3 regions of the Paenibacillus sp. UMB7766-LJ446 genome follow, and region 2 is predicted to be linked to each of the others. Evidence: riboswitches for the same ligand, from Rfam matches in the RefSeq annotation. Region 2 holds a riboswitch; each other region holds the start of a gene.
The links. A riboswitch is a leader RNA that binds a small molecule or an ion and turns the genes downstream of it on or off. The one in region 2 is predicted to bind cyclic di-AMP.

Region 1 (4,753 bases), on a different contig from region 2:
TGCTGACACCTTTGCTGGGAACCACTATCGCCAGCGTCCTGTTCGGTGTAGCCCTGCTGGCTTCAGGCCAGAACTCAACACTCACCGGCACACTGTCCGGTCAGATTGTAATGGAAGGCTTCCTGAACATTCGTATTCCGGCGTGGCTTCGTCGGCTGGTAACACGTCTGATTGCAATCATCCCGGCCGTTATCGTAACAGCTATTGCCGGAGAGCACGGAACAGAAGAACTGCTGATTTTGAGCCAGGTTGTGTTGTCGCTGCAGCTCCCCTTTGCCGTTATTCCACTGATCATGTTTACGAGTGACAAAAAAAGCATGGGGGATTTTGCTAACAAGCTGTGGCTCAAAATCATCTCCTGGATCATTGCCGGAGTAATCGTTATCCTGAATGTGTATCTGATTATCCAGACCATTCTGTTGTTCTAGGTTACATGGAACTACACTCTATATTGTCTAACTCAAAAAGGCTGATCAACTCAAGTAATGTATACCTTGAGATGATCAGCCTTTTATATGTTCGAGCAGCAACCTAATCCAACCTGATCCATACCGATTAGATTAGCTCTTAAATACGCTTTTAGTTTATTTATCAATTTTGAGTTACTATCAACAAGGGAAGTAGTTCATCCAGTGATTCAACCGTCCAGTCCGGACGCTCTGCATCTGCTAGCTCCGGCTGGAACCTGCCATACCCCTGCAAAATTCGGATCGTGTGCATACCCAGCTTCTTAGCCGGAATAATATCATTATCAATCCGGTCGCCGATCATGACCGCTTCCTCCGGTTTACATCCCGCCTGTTTCAGAGCTACAGCATATAATTCAGGATCAGGCTTGGACACTCCTTCTTCAGCTGAACAGGCCAGCACATCCACGTACTTGCGCAAACCGTAGCTATCCAGCCGATTTTCCGTCCCCGGGCTCTGATTGGCAATGATGCCAATCTTATAGTGCTGCGACAACGTCTGGAGAACAGCGTCGGCTGACGCGAAGGGGCGCTCAAGCTCTTTGCGGAACTTCAGCTTCTCCTGTATCTGTTCCCGGTGCCCCTCATCGCTGATCAGGGTACGAATAGCCAGTTTCATCGGCCATTGCTCGTAATTTCGGTAGGAGGCGGCAAATAGTTCTCGTACTGTCTGCATCTCCACCTGATAACCAAGCGCACAAGCTTCTCGAACGAACTGACCGATAATATCATCCACCGGCTCCCACTCGTCCACAAGCGTATCCCCCACATCAAAGAACAACCATTGTATTCCACCTACATCCGGCACGCCTATTCCTCCTCGTTAGCCACAGGAAATTCATTTCCCCATTTCCCAAACCATAAAAAAGAAGACCCACCATCATGCATGAGTCTCCTCAAGATTCCGTATATTTATGATTTCAATTATAACAGGCAGCTGACACTGGATCAATCACATGAATAGTACTAACCACTAACCATTAAGCAGAAACCCAACTTCCCCATTCAAGGAATACACAATACGGTCTGCTCCCATTCCCCGGTAGATCCCTTTAGGGTGGCTTTGTTCTGTAATGACACATAGGGACTTGGATGTCCAGGAGCGGCAGATCTGCAAATAGCGGCAGGTCAGGTTTAGGCTATTTTCAAAAATAAAAACATTGCCTACACTGCCTTGCGGCAAAAACCATTTCTGAGCTGCAGCCGTGTTCATGCGAATGACATGCTCCACACCAATTCTCCGGAGCCTGCGCTCTTCCCCTGCACTGTTGGTCAGAACGGCAAACGGCATTTTTTTGTACATCAGCAATTTGATAAATTTACGTCCTGCTTCATTTGGAGCAGTAACTAAGATCATCTCTTTATCCATCATTCGTTCCTCCCTTTGCGTGAAAAGACAACAAAAAAGAAGCGTGGGGGACCAAGGCCTCCCGGACGCTTCTTCAATAATCCATAGCAAAAAGACACTATGAACCAGCGTACGGCTTGTTGCCTCTCCCTTTAACGCTTACGAGGTTAGCTGACGGATTCGGGCGCGAGAGTCGCCCTATTTCCGGCTGTCACCGGAAAATTCACCCCATGGATGCCTACTGTCCTGGACAGTTCATCCTGTTGGTTCCCCCGTTTCCCACCCATGAATGAATGGAAACTCAGCGATTAAAACATCGTTCCATTATGTTTCTTAATCAGAGCGATATTATCGTTTGTTTCGTTTTTCATGTAAAATTTAATTGAAATTGGAATTACGATATGAATCATACACCCGTGCCATATCGGTGTAAAGTCTGCGCAGATCACCGAATCGACGGATTTTTGCCATTTCACATCAATAATAGCGCTTACAACACATCCATTCTCTACCCATCTCTTCAAAGCTCTCTAATTCTCTCTTTAGCGAAATTCAGGTAGCAAAACATTCACAGTTCATACACGAGAGGTCCAAATGGCGTTAAAAAAGCAATATTAATTTTGCAATATTTAATTGTAATCAATATAATAGATGATAGAAGAATATGAAATGGAGGCGATTTTCATGTCAGTCTACGACTACAAAGTAAACACCCTTCGCGGTCAGGAAGTTGAGATGTCCAACTATCGTGACAAAGTACTGCTTATCGTGAATACAGCAAGCCAATGCGGCCTCACACCTCAATTCAAAGGTCTGCAAGAACTCCAGGACAAGTTCAAAGATTCCCCATTTGAAGTTCTTGGTTTTCCAAGCAACCAGTTTGCACAGGAAAAAGGCTCTTCTGATGATATTGCCGAGTTCTGCCAGATGAACTATGGTGTCAGCTTCCCGATGTTTGAGAAGATTGATGTGAATGGTTCAAGCGCTCATCCTCTATTCCAGCATCTTACCAAAGAAGCACCAGGCGTACTCGGCTCCAAAGCCATCAAATGGAACTTCACCAAATTCCTTGTGGATCAGAACGGACGTGTTTTGAAACGGTATGCTCCCAAAACAACACCTGATAAAATTGAAGCAGACATCAAAGAATTGCTTAAATAACAAGTGAAGGCCATCCGACCCCTGCAGACAGAATGAGCATGCATTCAGGGAAACGGGTGACCTTTTTTGTCTGGACTCATCTTTACTGTAAAAAAAACATAAAAAAGAAGCTCCCCATACGGGAAGCTTCTTCTTAATCGTTCTTATGATGCGGTCGAGAGGACTCGAACCTCCACGGGTATACACCCACTACCCCCTCAAGATAGCGTGTCTGCCATTCCACCACGACCGCATGTCGTAAATAATCGGCAACAGAGTTGATTATACCCGTTTCAAGTTTAAATGTAAAGCATTTTTAATATTATCATTTTAACTGCGCTTTCCCTTCCAAAAATCGTATAATCTCGTCATTTTCTCCTAAAAAGCACATATGATTAAAATTGATCCCGTTTTTATATCCGAGCAGGCTGATCACTCTACTTCCTTTATAAGGAACAATTACTCCATTCACCCTTCATAATATAACTTTAAATGTTATAAAAATTAACACAAATAAGATTTTAAATTTAAAAAGCAAGAAACTATTGACAAAAAGCGGATATTTATGTGAATATATATATCATATAATTCGGATTTATGAACAGAAAACGAACTAAAGCGGAGTATAAATGTTATTTTACATAACATTTACCGAACGTAGGAGGCGAAAGATTGTGAACCGTGGGAATAAGCTGCTCGATTACGTCAAACTGCTTGATTCCTCTATCCAGGTCGGAGGGTTCACCCATTCCTTCGGTATGGAAACCCATATCACTGAAGGAACCATTCGCAGTGCTGAAGATCTAGAATCATTCATGCGCTGTCAATTGCACCCCAGTATCGTGCGTCTGGAAGGTATGGCGATTAAAGGCATATACACCGCCACAGATCATAATGACGCGTGGCGTACAGCCCTTATCGACAAACTCGTTCATGTCCAGCGCACCCCAGCAAACCTCAGAGAACATGCCTCTACAATGGGAAAACGACTGATTAAGCTGGCTCGTGCACTCCACCCCTGGATTGATTTTAGCGAGCTTGAACAAACTCTGGCTAAGTATGAATCCGTTGGCTGCCTTTCCACTGTTCACGCCTGGATTAACCACCACCTCGAAATCCCTGTCGAGGAGGCAGTCCTTGGTTATCTGCATTCAGCCATGAGTGCCTGCATAACCGAAGCCTCCAAAGTGATTCCCCTCACTCCCGATACAACCCAGGACCTGTTGGTTCGCCTCGCCGCAGACCTGGAGCATGAATGGCATACCGTCAGCGCCTCCGCTGCGGATGGACTGGTACAACCAGCCTCAATGTCCATGAAAACATTGTTCCCCAGCTTCCATATGCTTGGAGCAGGACTTCACGCCTACAGGGCCTGATCTTTATCCCCTTCACCTCCATACAACTCACCTCCTCATACAGTAAAACATGAAAAACACGCCGCAACCTCATTGCTGGCGTGTTTTTTATGTCATTCATGTTGTCTATTTAACGTAATTACGCCATTTAACACATTAAAATACACTTATTTCCGTCTTTTTTAATTGTTAGATGACGCAAATACGTATATAATAAATTATACAGCTCGCATATCTATATATTCTACATCAAGAATAACCGGCTGAATACTACATTCCACTGAGGGGTGAACCCTTTTGAACAAAAAGAAACCTGTGACTCCTTTCGGATGGGCCATCAAACGAAGACTAACCGAACTCCAGGTCGACCAAAAGACATTTTGCGAACAGTACAACATCCCGCCATACCGTCTGTCCAATCTCATCCATGGGACACGCAAAGC
Region 2 (4,753 bases):
TTACCATTTTTAGTTTGTTTATTGGAATTTTAATATTGCTAAATATTGTACTTAACCTCATATTTACGAATTTTTTATCATCTAAAGTGCACGATGAAGCCAATGAGTTAGCAGCACATTTGTCCTCTATGCTTGAGAAGCAAGGTAACAGTGTAGAACAAATGGCCGATTTTACAGGGGTTCAGATGTATATTTTGAACTCAAAAGGTACCTTCATTGAATCAAAGGCTTCAGGCATCCCTACTCTCCCTGAATATATCTGGGAGAATGATAAATTGTTAGAGGGAAAGAAGGTGGAAAGGGAATTCACTTTTAATAACGAACTGTACCTGCTTCATGGTATACCCGTGACCACTAATCCAACTGTCAAAGGGATTTATGTGATTAGTTCTCTAGAAAATATGAAAGAATCGATACAAACGATCAGAAATTTACTGTTTATCACTGGATTTGGATCACTATTGTTGGCAATGGGATGCATCTTTTTTCTATCTAAAAGATTATCTAATCCATTGTTGAAAATTGAAAAGGCAACTCGTCTGATTGCCAAAGGAGAACTAAATTTAAAAATTCCTGTGGAAACTAAAGATGAGATTGGTTCATTGTCACAAGCCATAAACGACCTTTCTAGAGAGTTAAAACAATATCGAGATAATCGTTCCGAGTTCTTTGCAAACGTCTCCCATGAATTGAGAACACCCATTACTTACTTGGAAGGGTATGCGGATATACTGGCTAAAGATCTTGTGGAAAATGAAGAAGAAAAGAAAAAATATCTACAAATTATATCAGAGGAAGCACAACGTTTAAATGTTATCATAAATGATCTCTTCGAACTGTCTAAAATGGAGGAAGGTAAAATTGACTTGAAGCTAATGTCAGTCGAACCCACTTCGATCATCCAGAGGTCTATAGATAAGGTTCAATTAAAAGCCCAAGAGAAAGGTCTTACTATTCAAAGTAAGTTGAGTTCCGTACCCCATATTTTTGTGGACCCCAATCGGTTGGAACAGATCATTTTAAACCTATTGGATAATGCAATTCGTTACACAGCTGAGGGGAATATCCAAGTTTCACTAACTTCCGAAGGAGGTGGAGTAGCGATTAGCATTAACGATTCCGGACCAGGGATTTCAGCTGAAGAACTTCCATTTATATTTGAACGATTTTATAGAGTTGAAAAATCCAGGTCTCGGGAATATGGAGGAACAGGACTTGGGCTGTCTATTGTTCAAAGTCTTGTGTTACAACAAGGAGGAACAATACATGTAAAGAGTAAGATTGGAGAGGGCACATCATTTAAAGTATTATTCCCGCTCATCGCATCTTCATTGAAACCACATAGCTCTAAATTATAATATGAATCAAATGAGCTAATAATATTGAAAGCCACGGTAGGGAGAAAAATTTCATGATATTTTGATATAAGCCATGTGGCTACAGATTTTTATTGGGTGGTGTTGACTGTATGAATAATAAATTGAAAGCGTTAGTTATTGATGACGAATGGAATATGAGAAATCTCTTGCGTATATATTTAACTAAACAAGGTTTTGATATTACCGAAGCTCATAATGGAACAGAAGGACTGGCCTATCTTCAGAAAAATTCGTATCATGTCATTTTATTAGACGTTATGATGCCTGATATGGATGGTTGGCATCTTTGTAAAAAAATCAGAGCATTTAGTGAAACACCTATATTGATGCTTACAGCCCGAGGGGATGTGAAGGATAAGGTACATGGATTAGGTGTGGGGGCTGATGATTATATGGTGAAACCTGTAAATTCAGATGAACTCATCGCTCGCCTGTTTGCACTTATTCGACGTTCTTCACAGTCTTCGAGCCTAAAAGAAGTCGGTAGAAAAATCGTGTATTCAGACATGATTATTTATCCAGATCGAAGACAAGTTTTGGTATTAGACACAAATCTGGATTTAACCCAAAAGGAACTTGATATCTTGCTTATGTTGGCTGAGCATCCACAAAGAGTTTTCTCTAGAGATGAAATCATTGAACGTCTGTGGGGAAGTGACTTTTTTGGGGATAACCGAGTCGTGGACACCCACGTCAAAAATATCCGCGAGAAGTTACAGTTGGCTGGATTAGAACAGAATCCCATTCAAACAGTTTGGGGCATAGGGTATAAGTGGTTGTATAGTGTAGAAGAGCCTTGAGCTTATAAGTAGAAGCTGGTAAAAAAAAATTTGTACTAAAAAGCGATCGTTCCCTGAATTTAACTGGGGACGGTCTTTTCATTTTTTGTAGAGTAAGATATATGAGAATTCTACATAAAATCCACACATTTTAACAATATAATACTCTATAGGTTACAAACATTTAACTATTTTTGCCGAATTTCGTATTGAAAACGGGGGAACCATTTGTTGGGTGAATTATTCTTGCAAGAAAAGAATATAGGGAGCCTTTAACCGAATCCTTAAGCTAACTCCGTAGGCATCTAAGGGAGGAACAAAAGTTTGAAAAAGGTCATTTTGTCGGTGCTTGGAGCAGCAGTTTTATTTACCTCCACAGCAACGGGAGCATTTGCTAGTCAGGCAAAACTAACTGAAGAAATAAAAGAAGTGGTTGGAACGCCCTACCTTTATGGTGGGACCACAACATCAGGTTTTGATTGTTCCGGTTTTATCCTTTATGTTTTTAATGCATTTAAACTAGATTTGCCGCGCACCTCTAGTATGCAAGCAACAAAGGGAGCGTTTGTAGAAAAAGAAGAACTACGCCCAGGAGATCTCGTTTTCTTCAATACAAATGGTCGCAGCATTTCCCATGCGGGAATTTATGTAGGTAACAATCAATTTGCACATTCATCAAGCAGTAAAGGTGTTCGAATTAGTAGCTTATCTGAAAGTTATTATAAATCCAGATATGTTACAGCTCGCCGAGTGGTTAGCGAGCAGAACTATCTTAAAATGATTGACGACAGTCATTAAAAATATGGACAAGCCCGTGAGGAGACGGGTTTGTCCATTTTGTTTAACAACTTGCCTCGAACATATAGAATCACTCCATTGAACAAATCCAGTAAATATATAGATAACTTAAAAGAACGTGATTTATGATATAGACAGTATTCTTACACAGATTCCACATACATGAAGGCTAAACTAATCTTATATCGATTAGAGGAGATTAGCCCAATGTGTGGATTTGTAAGTTTATATAACAAATATCGTATGCCAGTAGATGCAAACATTCTGCAACAGATGACAGACTCCATAGCTCATCGTGGCCCAGATGATGAAGGGATGTATATCCATGATCATATCGGTCTGGGTTTCAGGAGACTAAGTATACTAGATATCGAGCACGGGGCACAACCCATGACCAATAAGACCAGAGATATTTGGCTGGTATTCAATGGGGAGATTTATAATTATAAAGAGTTGAAGGATTGGTTGAGTCAAAAAGGGTATACATTTTATACAGATTCGGATACCGAAGTATTACTGAGGCTTTATGAGGACGTTGGAATTAAATGTGTCAACTATTTAAGGGGCATGTTTGGTTTCACCATATGGGATAGAAGAAGTGATCTTTTATATGCGGCACGGGACCATTTCGGGATAAAGCCTGTATATTACAGTGAAACCGCCTCCGGATACATGATTGGCTCTGAAATTAAAACGTTACTGGCTTCAGGTAGGATTGATCGGGAAGTCGATGAAAATGCTCTTTATCAGTATCTCACATTTCAATATGTACCTGAACCCTCAACCCTGTTCAAAGGAATCCATAAACTGAAAGCTGGCCACTATTTGCTTGTACAGAATAATGGAATGACCATCAAACCGTATTACGAAGTGAAGTTTGAGCCCCATGAAAACAGGTCCTATTCCGATTTAGTAGAGGAGACGCGATCAGTAATAACTGAATCTGTTCGTATTCACAAGAACTCAGATGTCCCTAGGGGAGCATTCTTATCGGGTGGTATTGATTCAAGCAGTTTAGTTGGTTTACTTCATCGATTGGAACCAACCCAAACATTCAGCGTTGGATTTGATATGCCGGGGTATAGTGAATTGGATGATGCCAGAAAGACAGCAGCCTATTTAGGGACTGAGCACCATGAAATTCGGATTAATGCCCGCGACTATATAGATATACTGCCTTCTTTAATATGGCATATGGATGAGCCAGTAGCAGACCCCTCAGCCGTGGGTCTCTACTTTGTATCGAAGTTGGCTAGTCAGCATGTTAAGATGGCATTCTCAGGTGAGGGTGCAGATGAATTTTTTGGTGGCTACAACATTTATCAGGAACCCTATGCTCTCCGCATGTTTCAGGGTCTCCCAGGGCCATGGAGATGTCTTGCAGGACATCTGGGACGATTAATGCCTACCGGCATGAAAGGAAAAGGATTCTTGGAAAGAGGGAGTCTCATTCTGCAAGAACGATACTTTGGAAATGCGAAGATTTTTATGGATCATGAAAAAAGTAAGGTATTAGCACCATGGTTATTGGAGCAGGGAGTATGTAAACCGACCCTTCAGGTGACTAAGCCTCTTTATGAGCAAGCGAAGTTATATGATGAAGTCACACAGATGCAGTATATTGATATTCATACGTGGCTACGTGGGAACATCCTAATGAAAGCAGACAAAATGTCGATGGCAAATTCCTTGGAACTTCGCGTTCCCTTTGTAGACACTAAAGTATTTGAATTAGCTGCTACCATCCCTACAAAGTATAAAGTTACGCCCACAGCAACTAAACTATTGCTCCGTGAT
Region 3 (4,753 bases), on a different contig from region 2:
TCTTCTCAATGGCAATCTGTGCGGCAACAGCTTTCTCCGCATCTTCTAGATCTTCTTGCATATCCCGGATATATTGATCCGTCATCTTGATTGGATCTTCTGCCTTGTCAATAATGGAATTAATGTTAGACATCGTTAAATCGCGCAATCGTTTGAAAATGGACATTATGGTATTCCTCCTAGTCGATAGTTCATCCTTGTATATAATCATACATACGTGGCAATGTTCTACTCGTTTCAATTTTAACAAAAAAAATCATAAAAAACGATTTTAGCTACTTAGCCTACCTGGAGCTATTGGATCAGTGGACCGGTTTGGCTCAACAGCTCTTCATCCAGCAGCTTCTCTGCAGTCTGCACAATCTCATCAATCTGCATTCGCGTAATGGCATCAAAGTGAATGCCCATAATCACAGTTACGGTTACCTTTAAATACAAGGAAGCCCTACGTGCAAGTCTCTCGCACAGCTCTTGTTCTTTATGCCCAGGGATATGCACCGTAGCACCGTTCACCCGTTCCCGGTCCGGATAAAATGTTGCTACCGCCCCAATATGTGATCTTCCTCCAGTTACCATAAACACTTTGTCTTCCCCTGCCTCAATCACCTGTAAACGAACGGAATTTAAATCGTATGTATTCATCCTGCTCCACCTGTCCTTTTCTATATGCAATATATATGGTGGAATTATGGCTACAATTTAATGAATCAACAATGAAACATCTCACATCATGCATAAATACGGATCCCCCCGGGCATACCAAAGAGAACGCAATTTGGGAAAAGGAGGCACTAACATGCGCATACGCCTCATAATGATATCCATCATGGTCATTCTTCTGGGAGGAAGTTACGCCCCTGCTCAGATATGGGCATCTACAAGCCCTCAAACCGAACCCGCTTCGAAGTCTGATTCTTCCGAAGAGGAACAGCTGACACTGGGACAGCTCAGACAGAAATATGCGGATACGTTCAAAACCAACGGCCCTTCAACAAAAAAGGTCGCACTGACTTTTGATGATGTACCTGATCCGCGGTTCACCCCTCAAGTGCTGGATATTTTAAAAAAATACAAGGTACGGGCTACCTTTTTCATCGTGGGACATCGCGCTGAGAAACATCCGGATTTGGTGAAACGCATGGTGAAGGAAGGGCATATTGTTGGCAATCACAGCTACAATCACCCCCAGTTCAGTAAGCTATCCATGAATGCATTTCGCAAACAAATCTTACATACCGGGGATATTATTCGCAATCTGGTAGGTTACACACCCAAAATGATTCGTCCACCCTATGGCGACATTAACGAGCAGCAGCTGCAATGGGCGGCCAAACAACATTACAGCATTGTGAACTGGAACGTCGATTCCCTGGACTGGAAGGGTCTCTCCAAAGAGGAAGTCAAACAAAACATCCTGTCTGCCGTCAAACCTGGTTCCATTGTTCTGCAGCATGCAGGAGGCGGGGTCGGATCGATATTAAATGGTACTATTGAGGCGTTGCCTGAAGTCATCGAGGAGCTGCGAAACCGCGGGTATGAGCTCGTAACTTTGGATGAATTGTTGGAGCTGCCCAAGGGCAAGTAGGGTCAAGATTCGCTGCGCAGCGCGTCCAGCAGCGCCAGCAGCTTGGGCGCTACAAAAATCGGATATGCAAAAGGGTGTCCTTCAATCACAATATTGTGATTGAAGGACACCCTTTACGGTTTAATGTAGGTTCAGTTGTAGTCTCACATGTTCATGTGCAGCTACTCTTTTGATTTTATTTCAAAATGTAAAGTTCAACATCCTGAATACCAAATGTGTTCACGGATTGCTTGCTGCCAGGAATAAAGATATCAATTTTATGGCCTTTGATGGCACCACCCACATCACGGGCTGTAGCAACAAATGCCTGTTTAGGTAGTCCTGGATGTGTATGACCCGTCACCAGTACTTTTGTACCCAGTGGAATGATACTAGGGTCTACTGCGATCGTGCCCAGTTCGAGCGGATTACCGAAGTAATCTACTGCACCCCATCCTCCATTTTCGGAAGCATCCGAGGAGTATGCTGTTGCTTTTACGTCAACAGTTTTGCTGTAATCAAACGTTTTTCCCCAGGCCTGTACTACCTTGCTATCCGAATTTACGTCAAGACTTGCGGCAGTCACCGTTTTGGCCTCTGTTTTTGCTGCTGCAGCAGAAGCTGTGTTCGTTGTGTTACCAGGGATCGTAATTTTCAAACCCCCATAAATGTTGTAAGCTGAAATGTCATTGTTAGCTTTAATAAGTGCGTTAAGTCCAACTCCATATTGTTTGGATAAGGTGTAGAAGGTATCCCCCTCTTTGGCCACATGAACTGAATCAGCATGAGCCGGAACGGCTTGAATGAGCATTGCTGCTGTCAGCAAAGCTGTTGCTGTTTTGGCTATACGTTTCTTGTTAATCATGGTCTTCCTCCCTCATTATGCCTGCGAAGTTAGTTGTCGGATTCGGATGGAGGAAACCACCCTATAGGTTCAATTACATGAATAATTTATGTAGCCCTAATTCACCCCAAGCCGTGTGCAAATGATTCTTCCCCAAGCACACTCTGCATCGTTACATCCCCCACACTCCCACCTCCGGAAGTTTCGGCAGGAACAAATATATCACAATTTTGTAACCAAGAGTCGTAGTAAATGTTACCATCTGGCTAATTCACTTCAACTTTTATGCTGAATTCAAGCGACTTTTTTCAATAAATTGTCTATTTGGACTTAAATCATTGATGACAGAAACGTTACTTTTTATGTAAATCTGTTCTTATCCTCACATAACAAAACATCCCTGCCGACTGGTGTCGACAGGGATGTATAGATCGGATGAACTCTCATCCGCAGAACGAATTTTTAATTCCACCTTGACCATCATCCTTAAGGATTTGGTTGTATTAAAGCACTTTAGCGAGGAAGTCACGTGTACGTGCATGTTTGGGTTGACCAAACACTTCATCCGGCGTTCCTTCTTCTACAATAACCCCGCCATCCATAAACAGAATGCGGTCACCTACTTCACGGGCAAAGCCCATTTCATGAGTCACGATGACCATGGTCATGCCGCCTACTGCAAGGCGCTTCATGACATCCAACACTTCACCGACCATTTCAGGGTCCAGTGCAGAGGTAGGTTCATCAAACAGCATAACATGCGGCTGCATCGCAAGGGCTCTTGCAATGGCTATCCGTTGTTTCTGTCCACCGGACAACTGGTTTGGATAGGCATCTTTTTTGTCGGACAAGCCAACCGTTTTGAGCAAATCTTCACAGATTTGTTCCGCTTCTTGTGCAGACTGTTTTTTCACTTTAATGGGAGCAATCGTAATGTTCTGCTGCACCGTTTTGTGCGGAAACAGATTGAAATGCTGGAATACCATCCCCATTTTTTCACGAGTCGCATTAATGTTATGTTTGGGACCCGTGATCGATACACCCTCAAAATCAATCTCCCCGGAAGTAGGCTGCTCCAGTAGGTTCAGACAACGTAAGAAGGTACTTTTCCCCGATCCGGACGGACCGATGACCACGACAACCTCACCTTTGCCTATTGTTACGTTGATGCCCTTAAGCACATCGTTGCTTCCATATGATTTGTGTAATTGTCTAACGTCTATCACTTGCACTCAACTTCCTTTCCAGTCGACCCAGCAGCTTGGACAAAATGAACGTCAGCACAAAGTAAATGGCTGCTGCAATCAGGAATGGGTTCATTCCTTGGTACGTAATGTTTTTGACCACACTTGCCTGGTACATAATGTCCACCATACCGATAACCGAGATAATGGAGGATTCCTTGATAATTGTCACGAATTCATTACCGATCGCCGGCAACACCGCTTTGAACGCTTGTGGAAGAATGATGAAGCGCATTGCGGCACCTCTTCCCATCCCCAGGGAACGTGCTGCTTCCAGCTGGCCGCGATCCACACCCTGTATACCTGCACGGAAAATCTCGGCAAGATAGGCACCACTGTTAATGGAAAGAGTAATAATACCCGCCTGAAGCGGCGTAAAATTAATACCAAGTGTCAATGCAAGTCCATAGTAGATAATCATCAACTGAACCAGCATTGGTGTACCACGAATAACCTCAACGTAAGCTGTTCCGAGCCAGCGCAGAATTGCGACGTCATGCAGACGGAACAGACAGATGATCAAACCGATAATGACCCCGAATATTACACCGAGAGCAGACAGTAAGAGCGTATAGCCCACACCTGTCGCATAGAAGCTTTTGTACTGCCAGAACACTTCAAAAATGTTTTGGCTTTTATTCACCTTGTCTGCCATCAACTGGCTTGCTTCTGTAACCATCTGATCAATTTTATTTTCGTTTTTCAGACGTTCGAGCGTTCCGTTGACTGCATTCAGCAATTCCGTATTGCCCTTGCGAATCCCGATCGCCGCTTCGACCTGCTCTTCATCCGGGATCGCAGCAGATAGTCCGATAACATCATCCAGATAGCCGGCAGCTACTGTATCTTCGACGATCGCAGCATTCACACGATTGGTCTGTAATTGCAGTACGATATCAGATATTTTATCAAGTGCTGTCAATTTGGCGCCTGGGATTCCCTGACCAATCGTTTCCTGAATGGAACCTTTTTGGACTCCAATTTTTTCATTTTCCAGATCGGCCATGGTTGAATATTTGTCTTTATCCTCATTGCGAATCATGATAACTTGTTTCGATTTATAATAGGTATCGGAGAAGTCGATGCTTTTTTTACGCTCAT

Region 1: linked by a shared signal. The riboswitch ahead of QP794_RS04630 (HAD family hydrolase) and the one ahead of QP794_RS24095 (C40 family peptidase) in region 2 are both predicted to bind cyclic di-AMP.
Region 3: linked by a shared signal. The riboswitch ahead of QP794_RS05185 (3D domain-containing protein) and the one ahead of QP794_RS24095 (C40 family peptidase) in region 2 are both predicted to bind cyclic di-AMP.

What each region holds. Positions count from the first base shown of each region.
Region 1 covers NZ_JASOYM010000001.1:914,109-918,861, forward strand. Annotated here, with positions in the region: gene QP794_RS04620 (Nramp family divalent metal transporter) at 1-428, shown strand, start outside; gene QP794_RS04625 (HAD family hydrolase) at 592-1,275, opposite strand; gene QP794_RS04630 (HAD family hydrolase) at 1,441-1,839, opposite strand; cyclic di-AMP (ydaO/yuaA leader) riboswitch at 1,957-2,132, opposite strand; gene QP794_RS04635 (glutathione peroxidase) at 2,500-2,976, shown strand; partial or broken gene QP794_RS33125 (hypothetical protein) at 2,952-3,020, opposite strand; tRNA gene QP794_RS04640 (tRNA-Leu) at 3,126-3,208, opposite strand; gene QP794_RS04645 (urease accessory protein UreF) at 3,630-4,331, shown strand; gene QP794_RS04650 (Rha family transcriptional regulator) at 4,608-4,753, shown strand, end outside.
Region 2 covers NZ_JASOYM010000011.1:156,372-161,124, reverse strand. Annotated here, with positions in the region: gene QP794_RS24105 (sensor histidine kinase) at 1-1,358, shown strand, start outside; gene QP794_RS24100 (response regulator transcription factor) at 1,469-2,179, shown strand; cyclic di-AMP (ydaO/yuaA leader) riboswitch at 2,344-2,477, shown strand; gene QP794_RS24095 (C40 family peptidase) at 2,483-2,956, shown strand; gene asnB (asparagine synthase (glutamine-hydrolyzing)) at 3,164-4,753, shown strand, end outside.
Region 3 covers NZ_JASOYM010000002.1:42,348-47,100, reverse strand. Annotated here, with positions in the region: gene QP794_RS05200 (PspA/IM30 family protein) at 1-166, opposite strand, end outside; gene lpdD (prenylated flavin chaperone LpdD) at 295-642, opposite strand; gene QP794_RS05190 (polysaccharide deacetylase family protein) at 797-1,585, shown strand; gene QP794_RS05185 (3D domain-containing protein) at 1,761-2,429, opposite strand; cyclic di-AMP (ydaO/yuaA leader) riboswitch at 2,432-2,628, opposite strand; gene QP794_RS05180 (amino acid ABC transporter ATP-binding protein) at 2,912-3,634, opposite strand; gene QP794_RS05175 (ABC transporter substrate-binding protein/permease) at 3,621-4,753, opposite strand, start outside.